Regions from separate parts of the Priestia sp. D3YE.R1 genome, predicted to be linked through region 1. Evidence: riboswitches for the same ligand, from Rfam matches in the RefSeq annotation. Region 1 holds a riboswitch; each other region holds the start of a gene.
The links. A riboswitch is a leader RNA that binds a small molecule or an ion and turns the genes downstream of it on or off. The one in region 1 is predicted to bind S-adenosylmethionine.
Positions count from the first base shown of each region.

Region 2: it holds a riboswitch for S-adenosylmethionine, as region 1 does, so the genes downstream of both, ACOZIR_RS04710 (hypothetical protein) here and ACOZIR_RS05515 (sulfite oxidase-like oxidoreductase) in region 1, are expected to answer to the same signal.
Region 3: it holds a riboswitch for S-adenosylmethionine, as region 1 does, so the genes downstream of both, mtnK (S-methyl-5-thioribose kinase) here and ACOZIR_RS05515 (sulfite oxidase-like oxidoreductase) in region 1, are expected to answer to the same signal.

Region 1 covers NZ_JBLTHW010000001.1:1,082,852-1,090,269, reverse strand. The annotation lists gene ACOZIR_RS05535 (WGxxGxxG family protein) at 1-125, opposite strand, end outside; gene glp (gephyrin-like molybdotransferase Glp) at 569-1,834, opposite strand; gene moaC (cyclic pyranopterin monophosphate synthase MoaC) at 1,949-2,437, shown strand; gene ACOZIR_RS05520 (MogA/MoaB family molybdenum cofactor biosynthesis protein) at 2,450-2,962, shown strand; gene ACOZIR_RS05515 (sulfite oxidase-like oxidoreductase) at 2,996-3,658, opposite strand; SAM riboswitch class I at 3,735-3,841, opposite strand; gene ACOZIR_RS05510 (hypothetical protein) at 3,988-4,356, opposite strand; gene ACOZIR_RS05505 (putative polysaccharide biosynthesis protein) at 4,370-5,980, opposite strand; gene ACOZIR_RS05500 (YjgB family protein) at 6,312-6,896, shown strand; gene ACOZIR_RS05495 (GNAT family N-acetyltransferase) at 6,924-7,418, opposite strand, start outside.
Region 2 covers NZ_JBLTHW010000001.1:912,241-919,658, forward strand. The annotation lists gene ACOZIR_RS04685 (DUF6044 family protein) at 1-1,480, shown strand, start outside; gene ACOZIR_RS04690 (glycosyltransferase family 2 protein) at 1,493-2,482, shown strand; gene ACOZIR_RS04695 (hypothetical protein) at 2,590-3,030, shown strand; gene ACOZIR_RS04700 (GNAT family N-acetyltransferase) at 3,111-3,557, shown strand; gene ACOZIR_RS04705 (hypothetical protein) at 3,570-3,866, opposite strand; SAM riboswitch class I at 3,988-4,089, shown strand; gene ACOZIR_RS04710 (hypothetical protein) at 4,153-4,497, shown strand; gene ACOZIR_RS04715 (DUF1540 domain-containing protein) at 4,598-4,756, shown strand; gene alaP (alanine permease AlaP) at 5,073-6,476, shown strand; gene ACOZIR_RS04725 (cytoplasmic protein) at 6,543-7,418, opposite strand, start outside.
Region 3 covers NZ_JBLTHW010000002.1:653,833-661,250, forward strand. The annotation lists gene ACOZIR_RS15500 (PAS domain S-box protein) at 1-2,001, shown strand, start outside; gene ACOZIR_RS15505 (methylated-DNA--[protein]-cysteine S-methyltransferase) at 2,021-2,515, shown strand; gene ACOZIR_RS15510 (hypothetical protein) at 2,525-2,689, opposite strand; gene mtnA (S-methyl-5-thioribose-1-phosphate isomerase) at 2,824-3,882, opposite strand; gene mtnK (S-methyl-5-thioribose kinase) at 3,918-5,090, opposite strand; SAM riboswitch class I at 5,226-5,376, opposite strand; gene ACOZIR_RS15525 (carbon-nitrogen family hydrolase) at 5,468-6,250, opposite strand; gene ACOZIR_RS15530 (pyridoxal phosphate-dependent aminotransferase) at 6,363-7,418, shown strand, end outside.

The sequences.
Region 1 (7,418 bases):
CGAGTATTTACGTCATCATTATAATTTGCTCTATCTACGTTATTGTTTTCAGCATTAACCGGCAAGATGAAAGTCATCATAGCTAAAGCTAACGTACATAATAAAACAGACCATTTTTTTCGCATAATTTCTCCTCCTTTCCTTTTGTTAATAGATAAAGTTCCCAAGGTTATTAGTTACTATTCGTTAAATAGATATATCATTTGAAACCACTCACTAATACCCAAAATAAAGAAGTTTTAAAATTAGTATGAATATATTTCTTATCTATTAAGCAAACTACTCAAGATGCAATGAATCATCACTCATGAAACCTAATTACGTCATAGAAAAAACTACCTTCTCCCTAACTCTAAGGTAGTTTTTTCTATTTTTAGGCTGTATGTGATACATAATTATAGTTAACATAATCACTCTTTGCGGAATACATCATAAAAACGAGCCCTTAATACACAAGGACTCTTTTACCTACTCATTTTCTTATTTATACACGACTTATACATTGTTGTTTATTTACTAGCAATTTGATCACTATTCAGACTAGAACTCTTACATAAAAATAGTCTTTTTATACCCAAAGCGAACTCGTGCCTTCTTTTTCAAGATGCAGCACGTTCACTTCTGTTCCTTTATCATACCCATGCTCTCCACCTGGAAGAACAATCAGCGCGTTTGCTGCAGCTAATGACGAAATAGCGCCTGACTTGTCCATGCCAACAGGCGTCACGACAAGCTTTCCATCTTCATCTGAAATTTCTCCTCGCACCATTCGCGTAAATGCATTAGGTTCTTTGAAGCGGCCGTTTAACACCGCTTTTGTTTTATGTAAATGAGGCGCCGGTGAATGTAAAAAGCTGCGAACAATCGGACGTACAAACAGTTCAAACCCGACATAGCAAGCAGAAGGATTTCCCGATAATCCAAACAGCAGCTGCCCGTTTCGTTCTGCGACTGTTGTGACACTTCCGGGTCGCATCGCAATTTTGTTAAACAGTACATTTGCACCAAGCTTTTCATAAATAGCCGGCAAATAATCATAGTCGCCAACGGATACCCCGCCGGTTGTCAGTAGAATGTCCACTTCTTTAAGCGCTTTTTCTACCGCTTCATAGCAGCTTTCAAAGTCGTCTTCGAGCTTTCCTAAGTATTTCGGAATCCCGCCGCTTCTTACGATTTGCGCGAGTGCCATATAGGAGTTGCTGTTGCGGATTTTTCCTGGTTCTAACGGTTCGTTCACATCAAGCAGTTCGCTTCCTGTTGTTAACACCCCAACAACCGGCTGCTTCACCACAGCTACATCCGCATAGCCAAACGTAGCTAAAAAAGCCGTGACGCCCGGATTGATGCGCGTTCCTTTTGAAACGAGCACGTCTCCTTTTTTCGTTTCTTCTCCTTTTAACGCAATGTGCTCCCACTTTGAAGCTGGCCTGCTTAACGCCATATACGTTTTGCCTTCTTTTTCATACGACTTCGTTACTTCAAGCATCACAACCGCATCACATGAATGAGGCACTTGCGCTCCTGTCATAATACGCACCGCTTGAAACGGCTTTACTTCTTCTTCAAAAACAGAGCCGGCACCGATTTCACCTACCACTTCGAACTCCACGGGATGTTCACTCGATACTTCTGCGCAGTCCTGTGCTCGAACCGCAAAGCCGTCATAAAGCGATTTATTAAAATGAGGCACGTTTTGATCAGCGACAATATCTTCTCCTAAATAGCGCCCGTAGCTTTCAGTGATCGATACGCGTTCGATGCTGCCTTTTCTTTTATATGTCATGACTTTTTCAATTGCTTCAGGAATTGAAATAGGTGTTCTGCTTTCTAACATACATTCTTCACTTCCTTTACGTCTGTTCACTTTTTGCGCTATGGTGTAAAATCATAGCATATCTCACTATTTCTATCATACAACAAAATTTACTGAAAAAGGATGAAAACACCGATGTCTTCTTTTACCCATTTTAATGATCAAGGCCGTGCCAACATGGTCGATATTAGCGAAAAATCTATCACTCGCCGCGTCGCAACCGCTCGTTCAAGCATACTTGTTAACAAAGAAATTCACGAAGCGATTGTCGAACATAAAATTGGAAAAGGCGACGTCCTTGCTGTTGCACAAGTAGCAGGAATCATGGCAGCAAAACGCACGTCTGACATTATTCCGATGTGTCACCCTCTTTTATTAAAAGGCGTGAACCTTTCATTTGACTGGGATACAAGCAATAATCAGTACCGTTTATTAATAGAAGCAACGGTTAAAACCGAAGGCTCAACAGGTGTTGAAATGGAAGCTTTAACCGCTGCTTCTGCCTGTGCATTAACCGTTTATGATATGTGCAAAGCTATTGATAAAGGCATGATTATCGGCGAAACGTATCTGCTTGAAAAATCAGGCGGCAAAAACGGTGACTATAAACGCACCGAAGCGTAAAGGAGGTACACGATGAGCGTACACGAACATAAATCTAAAGCAACTCAGCCCGTTCGCTGCAAAGTCATTACGGTATCCGATACACGTACAAAAGAAACCGATAAAAGCGGCGCGCTAATGATCCAACTTCTGAAAGAACACGACATGCATGTCGCTTCCTATGAAATTGTAAAAGACGACCAAACGTCGATTCAACAAGCGATACTTGCTGGCTGCAGTGATGAGGACATTGACGTTGTTCTCACAAACGGCGGGACTGGCATTACAAAACGAGACGTCACGATTGAAGCCGTTCAAGCGCTGATTCATAAAGAAATCGTTGGGTTTGGCGAGCTGTTTCGCATGCTGAGCTACACGGAAGACATCGGCAGCGCAGCGATTATGAGCCGGGCAATTGCCGGGACGATTAACGAAAAAGCCGTTTTTTCTACACCAGGATCAAGCGGTGCTGTTCGTCTAGCGATGACCAAGCTGATTTTGCCCGAACTTCGCCACGTTGTGTGGGAATTAAACCGCCAGCGCTGACAAAATGCCTATGCACACGCATAGGCATTTTCATTAATCATAGTCTTTATGTACCCACTCATCTTCTGGAATACCTAAATCTTCTCCAGAAAAACGTTCTTCTTTAAACGGATCTCCTCTAAGATGAAAGCCGTTTTGCTCCCAAAAACCAGGATGATTTTCATCAATAGCCTCAAAGCCTCGAAGCCATTTAACACTTTTCCAAAAGTACAAATGCGGAACAACCAATCGCAGCGGATATCCATGCTTAGCTGTAAGCGGCTCTCCGTTAAAAGAATGAGCAAGAAGAATATCGTCTCTCAGTAAATCTTTTACCTCAATGTTTGACGTATAGTCATTATCTCCGTGCAGCATGATATATTTACTTTTTAACTCCACGCCAACTGCCTTCAAAAAGTCTGTAAACAGCACGCCCGTAAATTCATTATCAAGCCTTGTCCATCTCGTTACGCAGTGGATATCACACTTAACCGTTGTTTGCGGCATATTCAATATATCTTGATACGAAAGCGTTACTTCTTTGTCTACTAACCCAAACACGCGAAGCGTCCATTCCTCTAAGTTATACTCCGGCACGTCCCCTTCATGTAAAATTGGAAATCGCTCCGTTACTACCTGACCCGGAGGCACTCGTCCTTTATACTTTGGATCAATTTCTGGTGTTTTCATTCGTTTGATACGGTCTGCTTTGTTCAAAAATATCACCTCGTTGTTTTTTCTACATAAAAAGCCCTTCCTTAAATAAGTAAGGAAGAGCTTCGTTTCAGCTTCTTCCTTATCTCTAAGAGCAGCGCACTCTTAAGGATTTGGCACCATTCTGTCATAGACAGCGGTTGCCGGGTTTCACAGGGCCAGTCCCTCCACCTCTCTTGATAAGGAAACAAATTGTATTTGTTTTATGTAATAAAGTCAGTATTAAGCTTTTTGTCATAATTGTCAATATTATTTTTCTTTTCCGCACAAAAAAACTTGAAAAACAGATAGAGGTATAAGGTTTTAGTCTACTAAAATACTATGTAAAGTCTTTACCCTTCTCCATCAATCATCGTATACTTCCTAGCAAAGCGCTTGTAGTAAATTTGCTCATCTTCTTGTCCATCGTTAAAAACAAGTCGATTATGATCAATATCTTTTTCTTTTAACAAATAGCCCTTTTCATTCATCAGTTGAATATATTCATCTAAATGTCCTTTTTTCACCACGTAGTGAAGAGCATCATCTGAATCCGTAGTCTCTGCTACACCTTGACTTCCCACTTCTAATTTGAATACGGCTTTTGCTGTTTGAAGGGGACGGTAATTTCCAAACACTCTTTCCCAATTTAAGAGCAGCAGCGCTCCGAAGATTATGATACATCCTCCAGTCGCTACGGTTAGTACAAATCGTTTTGACACTACTTTCTCTCCTTTACATTCTTTTTCTTCTATTTAATACAATGGCTTGCCCTAAGCTTGTTTTTACGCCAAGTCCTAGATACACAGCAGCGCCTAAAGCAATTGAAATACAAGATGTGCTAATCGCAAGTGAAGATGCAGACAGCTTATTTTCTAAAAAATAGTGAGAAGCATAATTGCAGATAACCACAGCGGCTGACATCACACTTACTAATAAAACAGGCGTCAACGCCGCTTGTCCCAGTGATTGAATCCGGTAAGAAATGGATTTTTTAATTAAATAAAAGTTATAGATAACCGATACACCATACCCTCCGTACGTCGCGACAACCGGTCCAATTTCTTTTAAGCTTGAAACCAGCAGTACGTTTAATACTATCTTCATAACAATTCCTAAGCCCAAGCCTAAAATTAACTTCTTTTGCTGATTAATTCCTTGGAGAATTGCGGCTGTTACGGTGAAAAGAGCAAATAAAATCGCAGCAGGCGCGTACCATTGCAAAACAACTCCACCGATTTCAGGACTGTTTTTCACTCCAAAAATCATCATATATACCGGCTTACCTAATAAACAAAGGCCTACCGCAGCAGGAAGAGTAAAAAATAACAGCAGCTGCAGCGTTTTTGTAATCTTTCCTTTTACTTCTCGTAAATTCCCTTGCACAAAAGAAGATGTAATGCCCGGAATCAGCGACATGCTGAAGGCAGTTGCTAACGATACCGGCACCATCACTAAAATCTGTGCTAATCCAATGACTGAGTTGATCGTTTCAGCCTTAGCTTGTCCATATCCTATTGATTGAAAGAGCATGTTAATCGTAAACGTATCAATATTTTGATAGATCGGAATAGCTAAACCAACTAATACAAACGGAACGGCGTACGTTACAAGCTCTTTGAACATTGAAGAGAACGAAACGGATTTATTATTCTTTCCGCTGTTCGCTTCTTTCATAATCAACCGCTTGCGCTTCAAATAAATCATACCAAGAACCCCTATTCCCCCTACGCCTCCAATAAACGCTCCAAACGTACCAATTCCAACAGCTTTTGTCATCGTGCTATGAAAAAGGTGAATGACAGCATATGCTCCTGCTAAAATGAACAGCACACGTACTATTTGTTCAATAATTGTACTTAGCGCAGACGGTCCCATAGACTGGTTACCTTGAAAGTAGCCTCGTAATAGACTCATAGGCGGAATAATAATTAAAGCAAAGCTCACCATTCGGATAACATACACCACGTCTTTTTGACTATTTCCTGAGGAATCTTTTCCGTTAATGACTAGTTCAGCGAGCCACGGTGCCATTGTATAAAGCGCTAAAAAGCCTACTATGCCCGTTATCGTCATTAATAGAAGTCCTGCTTTTAATAGATCTTGTCCCGCACGGTAGTTTCCAAGACCGTTATATTTCGATACATACTTCGAAACAGCAAGCGGAAGACCCATTGTCGATAAGCTTAGCATCAAGGTATATGGACCGTATGCATACTTATAAAGCGCGTAACCTGACGTTCCGACTAGGGCTGTGAAAGGAATAATATAAATAAAACCTAAAATTTTTGTTAGCAAAGAAGACACCGTTAGTAAAAGCGTACCTCTCATCAAATTTTTTTCCATACATCAAAACTCCAGAAATAAATATTATTTTTTAACAAATACTTGATTTATTGTATCATACTTACAGTTATTATCTAGTTTTTTATAAAGACTTAGAACCCTTCCTATATTACGTTTTTTTACATAATAAAGGAATAGAAACCAATCTTTTCACCTATGATAAATGAATCTTTTTTTACTTTTCACTTTACCTGACGTTTACATTCTAAAAGACGTGTTACATTATATGTATCAGTTACCAACTCAACTAAGACTCCTTGACTATTCTGGCCTATCTGCTCTTTTAGGTAGACTGAGGTTGCCAAATCGTTATATATAGGAGGAAAAAATCATGAAAATGAAACAACGACTATCAAAAGCGGCAGCTGCTGCAACGATTACAGGAATTGCTGCGTTTGGATTTGCTCCTGTCGCTCAGCTTGATACACTAGCACACGCAGCTACATCTCAAGAAACAAGCAGCCAGAGTCAAACAGCTGTAAAAAACATTAACGAAATTTATAACGACGCAGTAAAAGGTGAAGTGCCACGATTAACAGCAGACTTTAAAATTGGCAAAACCCTGCGTCAAGACGTTCGTGATCAGTTCGGTCCGCCGCCTGAAGGTTCATCAAATAACTTTGACTACTATCATGCGGAAATGGGCCATCCTGGATACGCATTTGGCTATGACAAAAATAACGTCATCAACGAAATTCGCTATTTTGGTACGAATGTAGAGCGTCAAACAAATTTAGGGTCCATCACGCAAGCTAACTTAAAGAAAGAATTAGGTCAGCCAAACTTTACAAGCAAAGTAAAAGGTGATGGTACGACTCAATCGAAATACACGTATCACGCCGGCGCCTATGATCTTGAATTTATTTTTGATGATAGCAAAACATTAAATCACGTAAATTTAGTTACAAAACCTTAATTCATAGAAAAAGTAGCAGACAGCCTGCTACTTTTTTTCATGAATTAAAACTAATGCTGAATCAGCTACGTGTTCATACCCAATCTCCATGTAAATCTTGTTAGACGTAGGGTTTGTCGTGTCCGTGTATAGACTTGTTGTTTGAAAACCTCTGTCTAGCATAAGCTGAGAAAGCTTGGATACACAGCTTGAGGCATAGCCTTTTTTACGTTCTTTTTGAGGTGTGTATACAAAGTTAATTGTAATGTTATGGACCGTTGGACGCGTAGCATTGGCAACCGACACATACTTGCCGTTTACTTCCCATAAAAATAGCCGTTCTGCTTTAATAAAAGCTTCTCCTGTTTTGACAGCTTGTTCTTTTGATACAGGCTCTCCAATGACGCTCATAAACTCCCAAATCCATTCTGTCACGAGCGGAAGATGCTCCAATCTTGCTTTTATCAGCACTCCGTCCGCGTCTGCAGCTTTTTTCACTTTGTCTAACCGGTAAATACGCTGATCCATTTTTAAAGAAGCTTC
Region 2 (7,418 bases), 170 kb from region 1:
AATTATTAACGGATTGCCGAGAAACACGTTTGGAACAGAATTTAGCGGTATTCAGTGGCTGTATGGCTTATTTCCTACCATGCTTGCGTACAGCCTCAGCCAAATGATTACGCGCATATTTGCTTTAATTGGAATGTATTTATTATTAAAAAAGCATTTTATTAAAAGCGAGGATGCTTATGCGATTCGAGTGCTTGTATCACTTGCTTTTGCACTTACGCCATTTTGGCCTTCGGGCATGCTGAGTACATTAGGACAGCCGCTGGCGCTGTGGGCGTTTTTAACCATTCGAAACCGCGAAGGAACGTGGAAGGAATGGCTTACACTTTTATTGCTTCCGTTTTACGCGAGTTTTGTGCTAGGTTTTTTCTTCTTTTTAGCGGCGATGGGGCTGCTATGGCTAAGAGATGCCGTAAAAAAACGAGCGTGGAATATTCCTTTTTTAAGAAGTATTGCAGCGATGACCGCTGTCTTTCTTCTCATTGAATACCGGCTTGTTGATTCGCTTTTATTTCCGGAGGCCCCGACGAGTCGAAATGAATTTTTAAGCTCTACTCTAAGCTTTGGACATTCCGTTCGCCTTGCTTTAAAGAACTATACGCTCGGGCATACGCATGTAATGACGCTTCATACCTTTGTCATTTTACCGCTTTCTTTTGTCGTACTGTGGATTGTTGCTCGGAATCAGAAGGGAAAGCTTGAAAAAACGTTTTTGCAGTTATTTATTCTTAATCTCCTGCTGTCGATTTGGTATGCGTTTTGGTTTTATAAAGGATGGGAGCCGCTAAAAGAAAAATATCAGCTTTTTAATACGTTCAATTTTGCTAGATTTCATTTTTTACGCCCGCTCATTATTTATTTAATGTTTGCCGTTGGCGGCTATGTTTTATGGAAAAGGAGCAAGGCGTGGAAGAAGTTTGTGTGGGTATGTTTGATTTTACAGCTGCTTGTGTTATTTATAGCAAATCCAGAACTTTATTACCGCTACAATCACGAGCCGTCAGTCAAGGAATTTTATGCTGTTCATCAATTTGATGAAATAAGCAGATATATTGGAAAACCTAAATCATCTTATCGCGTAGCAAGCATAGGGCTTCATCCATCCATTGCTCAGTATAACGGCTTTTATACGCTAGATACGTATAACAACTTCTATCCGTTAACGTATAAGCATGAGTTTCGTAAAATTATTGCCAAAGAGCTTGATAAAAATAAAAAACTAGAAAGCTACTATGATCACTGGGGCAACCGCTGCTATGTGTTTGTTAGCGAGCTAGGGAAAAAATATGATTACCGAAAAGACTCAACTAAAAAAATCCATCATTTGCAGCTTAATATCAATCAATTTAAAAAAATGGGCGGTCGCTATATTTTTTCAGCTGTGCCAATCGAAAATGCTGAAAGCGACGGTTTGCACTTTTTAAAAGCATTTAACGATAAACAGTCCGCTTGGAAAGTGTATGTATATGAAGCAAAGTAAGGGGGCAATAAAATGAACAGACCTATTTTAACGATTGTTGTTCCATGCTACAACGAAGAAGAAGTATTCACAGAGACGTCTTTTCAATTAACTACTGTAGTAAAAGAACTAATAGATGAACGTCTTGTATCAAGTGAAAGTACCATTTTATTTGTAGACGATGGAAGTAAAGACAGCACGTGGTCGCTTATTGAAAAAGAAAGCTGCAGCAATTTATTTGTAAAAGGGTTAAAGCTAGCGCGAAATGTAGGACATCAAAATGCTTTGCTTGCAGGACTAGAAGCAGCCTACCAACAATCTGACTGCGTCATTTCCATTGACGCGGATTTACAAGATGATATCAACGCCATTCGTACTTTTGTAGAGAAGTATTGGCTCGGGTATGAAGTTGTATATGGTGTTCGAGACAGCAGAGAAACCGATACACTTTTCAAACGAACTACGGCAGTAGGATTTTACCGTTTTATGAATAAGTTAGGAATTCAGCTCGTTCAAAATCACGCTGATTTTCGTCTCATGAGCAAACGTGCTCTTGGTGAACTCATGAAATACAAAGAAGGAAACGTCTTTTTACGAGGTCTTGTACCATTAGTAGGATTTCGCTCCACTGAAGTCACATATGACCGCAAAGAACGGACGGCGGGCGAATCAAAATATCCGTTAAAGAAAATGCTCGCTTTTGCATTTGACGGGATTACATCTTTTAGCGTAGCGCCTATACGGTTATTAACGCTGCTTGGAGGAGCTTCTTTTCTTTTTAGTGTTGCGTTTGGCATTTATGCGCTGATTCAAAAATATTTAGATCATACGCAAATTGGGTGGACGTCTCTTATTTTATCAATTTGGCTTGTAGGCGGCCTGCAGCTAATGGGGATAGGGCTTGTCGGAGAATACATTGGCAAGATTTTTAACGAAGTGAAACAGCGTCCTAAATATACGGTTGAAAGAGATTTATATACGAAACACTCATTAGACAAACAAAAAGATTTGCTGATGCATTAATTAAGAAGCTTCTCCTGAATGGGGGGCTTTTTGTGTTAAAACGTATATCATAATTTTTAGGGCAATAGGAGATGCTACTACTAAAATTGCTAAGGAGATCAATATCTATGAAAAGACTATTTTATACAGTCAGCACTTTTTGTTTTGTTTGGCTTGCTTTTGCAACTATTCATGTTAGCGCTCTTTCGATGGAAAAGCTTCCAATGAAGAAATCATCTGAACAATGGTCGGTTGAACTGGCAAAAGCAAGTATGACGGGAGATAATCAGCTAAAGTGGAAAAATAACGTCTATCATACATATGGGTTAACCGTTGAAAACATTGGAAAAGACGTAGAACGCGTGCAGGTTCAAGCTTTTCGTCACGAAGGAAAAAATAAGACGAAATACAGCTTGTTTTCTCCTATTGAAAGATCTAACTTAAGCAAAAGCGGTCAGCGTTTTCGCTATGCGAATTTTGCTGTTCCTGGAAAAGCGGCAGGCTTAGACATCATGATTAACTGGACGGATGAACAAGGCAATCATCAAGAACATTTTGAATTTAAATAAAAGTCTTCGCTTAGGCGAAGACTTTTTTTGCAGGAATTTATCTCTGCATGTGGAAAACGAACACGAAAGGAGAGATCGTGATGATTGTAAAAGCTACTGAAGAAGAAATACAGGAAATTCGGACAAAATCTGCTGATGCGCTGTTTGAAGGAACAACGCATCAGTTTCAACCGTCAACTGAACGCGTAAATGAACTAATTGATAATGCTCTTAAAAAAGGATGTTATTATTTAGTATCTAGACAAGAAAATAAACTCGCAGGCTGGGTTCTTGCGGGACCATCTGCCGACTTCTTTTCAAAAGAAGAAATTGGCTTTATCTACGAGTTATATGTTGTATCAGAATACCGCGGGCGGGGTCTAGCCAAGCCGTTAATGCAAAAAGCGATTGATGAATTGTCTATCAAAGGATACCCTGAAATCAGGCTCAGCGTTCATGCTGGGAATTTTGTACAGCATGTGTATCGCGAACTTGGATTTGTAGATAAACAAATATCAATGAGCCTGCAGGTGGTAAAACGTTCGTAACGTTGGTGAATGTCAGCGAGTCCATAAAACATAAGATGTTATACATGCGATGAGGTTTGGTAATGAAAGTAAAAGTAAATAAGTAGCCCAAACGGCGCCTTTATCTAGTACTTCAACAGCTCCTCCACCTGTATGATCTGAGGCGGGAGGATCTTCAAGCGCGTTCATAATCAAAGCCGCTGCTGCTAAAATAATTCCTCCAATGCTTCCGGTTGTTTTGACAATTGCAATATGGAAAGTAGATGAAAAGGCAATGCTGAGAAGCAACAGCAAGCTTCCCAAAAAAGCAGATAACATATATCGTTTCATGTGCTCACCATCCTTTATGACAGCATACCATATTTTACTTCTTTTTTCTTTTTATTGAAAAGCTATTGACGTAACCTACAAAACATATTAGAATAGTCAGAAATAATTTAAAAACGAAATATTCTTATCTAGAGAGGTGGAGGGACTGGCCCTTTGAAGCCTCAGCAACCACAATTATTGAATGGTGCTAATTCCAGCATAGCCTAGCTTTGACAGATAAGAAGAGGAATCTTTTTCTATGGTGAAATCCTCTTCTTAGGAAGAAACATTTCGTATAGAAAAGGTGATGACATTGAACAATAGACAAACGGCGTTAAGCATTGATGATTATTTAGATCTATACTTGTTAGCAAAAGAAATAAAAGACGAAACGTGGCAACAGGAAATTTTAGCTGCGCTAAAAACGAAGCAAAATCGCTCATTTGAAGACAAACAATCCGCACTCGTTCAAGAAATATGGGAAGATTTTAAACAGTTAAATGAAGATATTTCTTTTACGTATCGCTTAATTCAAGAAGAGCCAACTAATGAACGATTTCAGGCTAAATTAAGGCACCTGCGAGAACGACGGATTACGCTGAGTCGCGAGTTATATCTAGCTAAAAAACAGTATGTTGAACATATGCAATAAAAAGATCCGCTTGATAAACAAGCGGTTTTTTTGCATGTAAATGTTAGAAGCATTATATTTCGGGTAAAAAAGAGATAAGACAAGAAAAGGAGGGATGACAGTGGCTCAAGGTGTATTATGTGAAGTAAATGAGTGCGTGTATTGGAAAACTGGAAACAAATGCAGTGCAGAGTCCATTTACGTTGTGAGTCCTGAAAGTAGTCACCATGTTTCTGAAACGGAAGAACCTGGCTGTAAAACTTTTGAACCCGCGAGATAAATGCTAGTTTTTATAAAAAGCATAAAATGAACGATGCGCTGACGGAGTTGAGTCGGCGTTTTTCTATTTTTTTAAAATGCTATTACTTAGGTGCAATAATAAATACATAGTAAAAAACCAGTGTCTACATCTAATTGTGTATTTAAACAAAATGATACGATAATTTTTTTATTTTTCGACAAAAGAAAAGTGAGAGAAAGGTGATAGAATACAAATATATAGCCTAGCTGACTTTTAGCACAGACTTATATGAAAGCGCTAACAAAAAAGGCTGTATTCATCTCGTTTTGACAGATTGGAAAAAGGGGAGACGTTTATGCAGGGGAAAACTCAGGGGAAAGAATTGAAACGCGGGTTAGAAGAAAGACATGTGACGCTGATGTCCTTAGGAGCAGCCATAGGGGTAGGGCTGTTTCTTGGATCTGCATCTGCTATTAAATTAGCAGGACCGGGAATATTGTTGGCGTATGGATTTAGCGGAATGATTATGTTTTTTATTATGAGAGCACTTGGAGAAATGGCGATTCAAAAACCTGTTGCAGGTTCATTCAGTAAGTACGCGCGCGACTATTTAGGGCCGCTTGCTGGTTATTTAACAGGTTGGAATTACTGGTTTTTATGGGTTGTAACATGTATGGCTGAAATTACAGCCGTTGGTATTTATATGGGGTATTGGTATCCAGATGTACCAAACTGGATTTGGGCGTTATCGGCGCTTGTCATTATGACAACAGTTAACTTCTTAGCTGTTAAGGCATATGGCGAACTGGAATTTTGGTTTGCACTTATTAAAATTTTAGCGATTGTATTAATGATTGCCGTTGGATTATTAATGATTGTGTTCGGAATCGGCAACGGCGGCGTTGCGACTGGTATTAAAAACTTGTGGGACAACGGCGGACTGTTCCCGCACGGATTCAAAGGCATTTTGCTGTCGCTGCAAATGGTCATGTTTGCGTATTTAGGAATTGAAATGATCGGTGTTACCGCGGGAGAAGTGAAAAATCCGGAAAAATCTCTAGCAAGAGCGATTGATTCTGTCTTTTGGCGTATTCTTATTTTCTACGTGGGTGCATTATTTGTCATTATGTCGATTTATCCTTGGCAAGAAATCGGTTCACAGGGAAGCCCGTTTGTATTAACATTTGAAAAAATCGGGATTCCAGCGGCGGCTGGTATTATTAACTTTGTCGTGCTAACAGCAGCTCTTTCTTCTTGTAACAGCGGTATTTTTAGTACAGGCCGTATGCTGTTTAACTTAGCAGAGCACGGAGAAGCGCCAAAAGGATACAGCCAGCTGACAAAAGGCGGCGTACCGGGAAAAGCTGTTTTAGCATCAGCGGGTGCTTTATTAGTGGGAGTAGCGTTAAACTACATTGTGCCTGCCAAAGTATTTACGTGGGTAACAAGCATTGCAACATTCGGTGCGATTTGGACATGGGGAATTATTTTGCTTTCTCAAATTAAGTATCGCAAAACGTTAAAAAAAGGTGAAGAGGAAAAGTTAAAATACAAAATGCCTTTGTTTCCGCTAACGTCTTATGTATCACTTGCGTTTCTAGCGCTTGTTGTTGTTCTTATGGCGTACAACCCAGACACAAGAATTGCAGTTGTCATCGGACCATTATGGTTTATCGGTCTTATTATTGCGTACTACGCAAAAGGATTTCATAAACGAAGTCAGAGTTCAGCTGCAACTGAGCAAAAGCTCGTGAAATAAAAGAAAAAACCTCTTTCTTGGAAAGAGGTTTTTTCTTTTGTTTGTTTTTAATTTCTTATAAATTAATTAGTTTAGGTAGGTTTCGATAATTGTTTCAATATCATAAGGGGTAACACCTTCATCAAGAGAATAAATAGTGTCAGCTTTTTGCTTGTCGTGGATAAGTGTTCCTCTAGCTTCTGCGTGAAATGAAAAAAGGTCATAAAGCGTTGGCTTCAACAGCTTTGTCATAGCTTTTCCTATAAGAGAGACAGATCCATTGTTTTGTTCGAGATTATTTTCAAATTCAACATGATGATGCAGCGAAATATCCGTCCAGATTAATTTTCGCTCTTGTAAATCAAAAATTAAAGGGATGGAGATGGTGGAATCACTAGCAAGATCTACTTTATTCTGCACGGTAGAAGGTTCGAATATCTCGCCGGACTCTATGTGCTGTCTTATCATCCATCCTCCAAAACATTCGGGAAGCATAACAAAAGGCTGGACAGAAAATGAATAAACGTTCATCAATATATAACGGCCGCCTTTTTTTAGAATCGTAGGGATATGCAAGTCAATAAATTCACATGCCCCGTTAGGAGCAGATGTAATATCTCCGCTGTGAAAAGCTTTGAAGCTTTTTGAAGATAAGTTTGTATAAGAAATATGCTCTTTATACTGCCAGTTTTCATCGTAAATTCCGGCAGACAAATCAATATCTACACTACCGGTGTGTTCACCATTTACAAAGCCTTCTTTCCACCAAATAAAAAAACGAAGCGTATTGCCTTCAGGAATTGTTAATTTACTGCCCCTACTAATCGTTTTTAATGTTTTGCTGCTTGAACGCTGTGAAAATGGTATAGTTTGTTCACGTAAACGTTCATCAAGCCATACATTTCCAAGAGGTGGCAACTTAGCAAAACGGTCATGTAAAGCATCTTTGCATGCATTTATTAC
Region 3 (7,418 bases), on a different contig from region 1:
TTTGAAAAAACAAAGGATGAGCTATTAACGTATCAAATGAAAGATTTTCTGATGTATTTTCCTTATGACATGATTGAAGCGTATTATCCAGCGCTTTTAGAAGAAAGCTATTTCAAATATGAAGGCGCGATGACGCTTCGAAGCGGCATGATGAAACATGTTGAATTTACTTCACACAAACATAGTCACATGTCGGGCATTATTGTGTGTACATTTCGAGATATTACGCAACACAAGATGATGGAAAATGAACGGTTTATTAGTCATCATATGTTTATGGATGTATTTAATGAAGCGGTAGATGGAATTGTCATTTTTGATCGAACCGGTCAGCTTATCGACGCGAACCCTTCATTTTGCGAGCGATTAAATTATACAAGAGCACAGCTTCTAACCAAAACGTTAGAGGAGCTTGTAGAACCTACTTATCATTATAAGGTAAAAAAACTATGGAGAACTCTGCATCAAGAAGGAAAGACAAGCGGCGAGCTGCCGATCAGGCTCGAAAATGGGGACGTTACTTTTTTTGAATTTACCACAACGGCTAATATATACAGTCAATACTATATGTCCATTATGAGAGACGTGACGGAAAAACGGCTGATGGAACAGCAGCTGTTGAGAAGCGAAAAAAATTTCAGGGCTATTTTTGAAAATGCGATTGAAGCGATCTTGATTTGGAGAGAAGATGGTGAAATCTTGAACGCTAATCTTGCTTCTTCACGTACATTTGAGCTCCCGTTAAACAAATTAATTGGAAGCAATTTGTATACGTTTATCGATACAAAAAGCTTTAGTGCGTTAAAGGTGCTTCAAACGTTTCAAACAAAAGGAGAAATTCGCAATCAGCTTCCTTTTTACATGCCAAATGGAGAAATCAAACAGTTGGAATTCACAGGGAAAAAAGGCATTATAGAAGGAGACCATTTAACCATTTTTCGAAACATCAGTGAACGTACAAAAATCGAACAGGAGCTTCGGAATAACGAAGAGAAATTCAGGCAAATCTTTAATGGCTCAATTGACGGGTTAGTTTTATGGGACGGCAAGCGAAATATTATTGATGTGAATTCTTCTCTTTGTGATATTCTAGAACTCAGCAAAGAGGAGATTTGTGCGCACTCCATGGAGGATTTTATTTCTTCAGCGAATTTAGATGCGGTCATTGAGCATAAAGAAACGATTGAGCAAAAAGGGGAAGCTGAAGGAGAGATTACGTACGTTACGGGGAACGAAAAAGTTAAAAATATCGAATTCTCTACGAAAAAAGATATCTTGCCAGGTCTATATATGACGCTTTTAAGAGACGTAACGGAACGAAATCAAATGCAGGAGCAGATTCGGAAATCGGATACGCTTCAAGTAGTCGGACAGTTAGCAGCTGGGATTGCGCATGAAATCCGCAACCCGATGACGGCTTTAAAAGGGTTTGTTCAGCTATTAGAAAGCAGCATTCAAGAAGATCACTCTCTTTATTTTGATATTATTAAATCCGAATTAAAAAGAATCGAAACCATTATTACAGAGTTTCTAGTACTCGCTAAGCCACAGGCCGTAAAGTTTGAAAAGAAAAATTTAGCTGCGGTTGTTAAAGAAACGATTGATTTATTAAATGCTCAAGCGCTTTTAGAAAATATTCAGTTTGAACTAAGTGTGTCCCCTCAGCTGCCAATGGTGTACTGCGAGCCGAACCAAATTAAGCAAGTATTAATAAATGTAATTAAAAATGCAATCGAAGTCACGTCAAACGGGGGAAGGATTTTTGTTGAAGTCTACTCTACAGAGCCGCACTACGTGACGGTCTCCATTCGAGATCAAGGAGACGGAATGCCAGAAGAGCGCATCAAGCGCTTAGGAGAACCATTTTATACGACAAAAGAAAAAGGAACGGGACTCGGTTTGATGGTCTCATATAAAATTATCGAAGAACATAAAGGGCGAATTGAAGTGGAAAGCAAAATAGGAGAAGGAACAGCTTTTCATGTTATTCTTCCAGCCTAAATAGAAAGGATAAGCAAGTATGTACTATGGAGAAATGAATTTATTTTCTGATTTGAAAATTTATATTGTAGCCTCGGAAAAAGGGGTTCAACATATTTTGTTTGATAGCGATGATCATAATGAGCAGCTTAAAGAACTTGTCCATGACGAGAATTTTCATCTTGTGAAAGAAGCGAAGCGACAGCTGCAGGATTATGCTGAAGGGCGCACGCTAACATTTGATGTGCCTTTGGATATAAAAGGAACAGACTTCCAAAAAGAAGTGTGGTTAACGCTTAAAGGTATACCTTATGGACAAACGTGGTCTTATAGTGATGTAGCGGAGTCTGTTAATCGCTCTAAAGCCGTAAGAGCTGTGGGACAAGCGAATCGTCGAAATCCACTGCCTATTATTTTACCTTGTCACCGTGTGATCGGTAAAAACGGAGCTTTAACAGGTTATGCAGGTTCCCAAACTCATATAAAAGAGAAACTATTAATGCTTGAAAGAAATGTAGCAAAAGGCGCTCTATAGTTTAAATAGCTATTCACCGTCTAATTTCCAGCCTTCTCCTTGCACAAAAACACCGTCAATTTGCTGAGGAGAAGGGAGGGAATTTAGTTCTTCATCTTGAGATAAATCGAATAGCTGATATTGCTGCTTACGATTCAGCGCTTTGTTTTTATCTGTTTTTTGCTCTGAACTCATAGTTACTCCTCCTTTATTTAAAAGAAATCCCCTATAATATATGTAGAAAAAGAAGAGAGTACTGTTACAATTGTGTTACAAATGCAGTTGGAAACCACTGCTCAATAAAAAAAGCCGCATAACAGCGGCTTTTTTTATTGAGCAGATTGCAGCAAAACGTTTTGAATAGATTCAAAAGACGGGGAATGGATAATTCCATGCTCTGTAATAATGGCCGTAATCAATTCGCTTGGCGTCACATCAAAAGCTGGATTGTACACGGAGATTCCGTCTGGAGCAATTTGCGTATCTCCAATGTGCGTTACTTCTTTAGGTGAACGTTCTTCAATAGGGATGCTGCTTCCGTCTTGAATAGATAAATCAAATGTGGACTGCGGTGCTGCTACGTAAAATGGAATACCGAATGCTTTCGCTAAAAGAGCAAGTCCATATGTTCCAATTTTGTTAGCCGTATCGCCATTTGCTGCAATGCGGTCAGCACCTACAATAATCCCATTAATTCCTTTTGTTTTAATTGTATGAGCGGCCATATTATCCGTAATCAGCGTAACGTCTACTCCCGACTGCTGAAGTTCCCATGCTGTTAAGCGAGAACCTTGAAGAACGGGTCTTGTTTCACAAGCAAATACTTCAAGCGGAATATCGCGCTGCTTAGATAAATGAAAAGGTGCTAATGCTGTTCCATAATAAGCTGTAGCAATTGAACCCGCATTACATATTGTCATGATTTTATCTTTCTTTTTAAATAAAGAAAGAGCATGATCTCCAATTCGGTAGCACGTTTCTTCATCTTCTACTTGAATTTGAATAGCTTCATGAACAACTTTTGTTTTAGCTTCATTAACGGACGAAGCGGATTCAGCGCTTTTCGCTACGCGTTCCAGTGCCCAAAATAAATTGACGGCAGTAGGGCGTGAACTAGCTAAATACTGTTGATCAAGAGCTAGCTTTTTGTTAAATTCCTTGACTGAATCTGTGTCATAGCTAAGCGCAGAAAGAGCAAGACCAAAAGCTGCCGTAATGCCAATTGCAGGAGCTCCGCGTACTTTCAAGGTAGTGATAGCATCCCATACGTCTTTAATGGTTTGCAGCTTAATATATTCAACTTTGCCAGGAAGCTGCTGCTGATCTAATAAAGTAATATATGATTCATTCCATTCCACTGAGCGCGGAAGTGATAGTGTATTTGTCATGCTGATACCGATCCTTTCATTGTATACATTATTCGTTATCGAAGTAAATGTTCAAATTCATTTGGTGAAACGTCTTGTTGGTGCAGAAGCAAATAGCGTCCAATTTTTAACGCAGTACGTTTAGCGTTAATTTTTCTTTCCTCTGAAGAAATTTCGTCTAAGTCCGCCACGTGAGCTAAGCCAATCGTACGTCGAATGATTTCACATCCTGCATATCCAATAGCATCTTGCCACGTTTGCGTTAAAATTTCATGTAATAAGCGCTCATCTTTAGCGAAAGGTTCAGTGTTTTCAGAGTGCCAAAGGGCAGTAAAGGTATCTTTGAATACGTTCCATGTTTTCGTAATGTGTGCAAATAACGGTTCGCGATTTGTTTCTCGAGAAAGAGCATTTAAAAATAAATTCGCAACAAATTGCCCTAAATCAAATCCAAACGGACCGTAAAAAGCGAACTCTGGATCAATCACTTTCGTTTCTTGACTGCTAGCAAAGATGCTGCCTGTATGTAAATCACCGTGGATTAGCGTTTGCGCATTTGTTAAAAATTTATATTTTAATTTTGCTGCTTGCAGCTTTACATCACCATCATTCCACAATTCTTCTACATCAGGACGCAGCGCTTTTTCAAATTCATTTGTATCAATATCAAAAAAAGGATCTGTAAAAACTAAATCTTCCGTAATATTGCATAAGTCCGGGTTGCTGTATTTGACAACTTCTTCTTTTTTATCCTGAGGCTTTAAGGCGAAATCAGACGTTTTGAAGGCAATATGTCCTAGAAAAGAACCGATATGTTGTGAGAGCAGAGGATAACTTTCACCTTGAATAAGTCCGGCGCGAGAAATCGTTAAATGAGACAGATCTTCCATAACCGTAACAGCAAGCGTTTCATCATGGTAATAAACAGCGGGTACAAGTTCTGGCGTAAATGCACCGAATTGCTTGAGCGCATTGCTTTCAATTGTGGCACGGTTCAAGGATAGAGGCCAGCTTTCGCCTACAACTTTTGCATAGGGAAGTGCTTGTTTGACGATAATGGATTTATTCGTTTGATCATTTATGATGTGAAAGACGAGATTTAAGTTGCCGTCACCGATTTCACGGGCAGTCAGTGCTTCTGTGGCATCAAAGAGACCTAGCTTTTTCACAAGTTTGATTGCTGAAATTTCTGTTAAAGGCTGATACTTCTCTGTTTTTGTTGTTGACATCGGAATCCCTCCATAGTTTATTAAACTGATTTGTTTACTAAGTTAATAGGTTTAAGAATTTATGGAGGCTTTTATAGTTTTAGAAAATATAAAAGCCTCTTTCGTTGGAAAGAGGCTTGATTGTAGTGTTCAAACCTCTTATCTGCCAGAAAGAATTACTTTCTGTTGGAATTAGCACCGTGCCTTTGTAAAACATGTTTTACGGGTGTGATCCACCTTAGGATGGAATGACGGTCGGTTGCTGGGCTTCACAGGGCCAAATCCCTCAGCCAACTCTTGATAAGAGTACGATTACTTATTCAATTTTGATTTGTTTGAATATTTTATGTTATCTGGTGAAAATCGTATCATGCAAAAAAAACGCTGTCAATACATAATTAATAAAATTCTGTGCGGCGATCTGTAAAGACAGGAATTTGTTTGCGAATTTCTTTTACAAGTTCCAGGTTAACGTCAGCACTTAAAAGTTCTTCGCTATCGCCAGCTTCAGCGATTATTTCTCCCCATGGATCGATGACTAAGGAATGTCCGGCAAATGTGTTATTAGGATCTTGGCCTACACGGTTACACGCGATTACATAGCATTGATTTTCGATTGCACGGCTAATGAGCAGTGCTTTCCAGTGGGCAAGTCTTGGAGCCGGCCACTGAGCGACAACAAACAAGACTTCTGCTCCGCTGCTAGTATGAACCCGAATCCATTCTGGAAAACGAATATCGTAACAGATAACTCCTGCGCATAAAGACTGTTCAAGTGTAAAAAGATTTTTTGCTGTTCCTGCTTCTAAATAGAGGTGTTCATCCATTAATTTAAATAAGTGCAGTTTACTGTATTGTGATACTTCACGACCTTTTCGGTCAAAAATATACATCGTATTCGTGACGCCTTGCTCTGTTTTTTTCGCGATCGAACCCGCCACAATATTTACTTCGTTCGTTTTAGCAAACTGAGAGATTAATTGCTTGGCCTGCTGTCCTTCCTCATCTGCAATTTCGTCTAGCCGCGTCAAATCATAAGCTGTATCCCATAGCTCAGGAAGCACAAGGATATCAGGATTTTCTTTCATGGCTTCCGTCATTTTTTGTTGAATATATTTTCGGTTTTTAGTTGGGTTTCCAAACGCAATATCAAGCTGCAAACACGTGATTTTTACACTCACTTTATCATCCGTCCTTTTTTTAGTAGTTGAAAAAAATGACTTTACAAGTTGAGTATTACAATATATTATTTGTGACTAGAATTTCAAGAATTTTTTGAGAAGGTGTGCGATGATGAAACAATTTGAGCAATCGGAACTATTAAAAAGTTTACCAAAACAATTTTTTGCATCACTTGTAGGCAAGGTAGGAAAAGTAATGGCCCAAGGGCATGACGTTATTAACTTAGGGCAGGGAAATCCTGATCAGCCTACTCCTTCACATATTGTAGAAACACTGCAAAAAGCAAGTGCTAATCCTATGCATCATAAATATTCTCCGTTTCGGGGGCACCAGTTTTTGAAAGAGGCCGTTGCGACTTTTTATAAGCGAGAATATGGCGTTGATGTAGATCCTGAAAGAGAAGTAGCTATTTTGTTTGGCGGGAAGGGTGGACTTGTTGAAATCCCGCAGTGCTTATTAAACCCTGGAGACACGGTGCTGGTTCCGGATCCTGGATACCCTGATTACTGGTCTGGAGTAGAGCTTGCAAAAGCAAAGATGGAAGTGATGCCGCTCACGGCTGGAAATCATTTTCTACCCGTATACGAAGAGATAAGTGAACGTGCCAAAGAACAGGCAAAGCTCATGTTTTTAAACTATCCGAACAATCCTACTGGTGGAGTGGCAACAGCAGAGTTTTTTGAAGACACCGTGGCGTTTGCTGCCAAGCACGATATTTGTGTGGTACACGACTTTGCCTACGGAGCAATTGGATTTGATGGTAAAAAGCCAATCAGCTTTTTACAGACTCCTGGTGCAAAAGAGACGGGAATTGAAATTTATACTCTTTCTAAAACGTATAACATGGCGGGATGGCGAGTTGGATTTGCTGTAGGAAATGAAAGTGTAGTAGAAGCTATTAATCTTCTTCAAGATCACATGTATGTCAGTCTCTTTGGAGCGGTTCAAGAGGCCGCGGCCGCAGCTCTGTTAGAATCTCAACAATGTGTGAATGATTTAGTTAAGCGCTATGAATCTAGACGCAATACCTTTATTCAAGGACTTCGAGAAATTGGTTGGGATGTTACATCTCCAGCGGGCTCCTTTTTTGCATGGTTAAAAGTTCCTGAAGGATATACTTCTGAACAGTTTTCAGATTTACTTCTTGAAAAAGCCCACGTTGTAGTG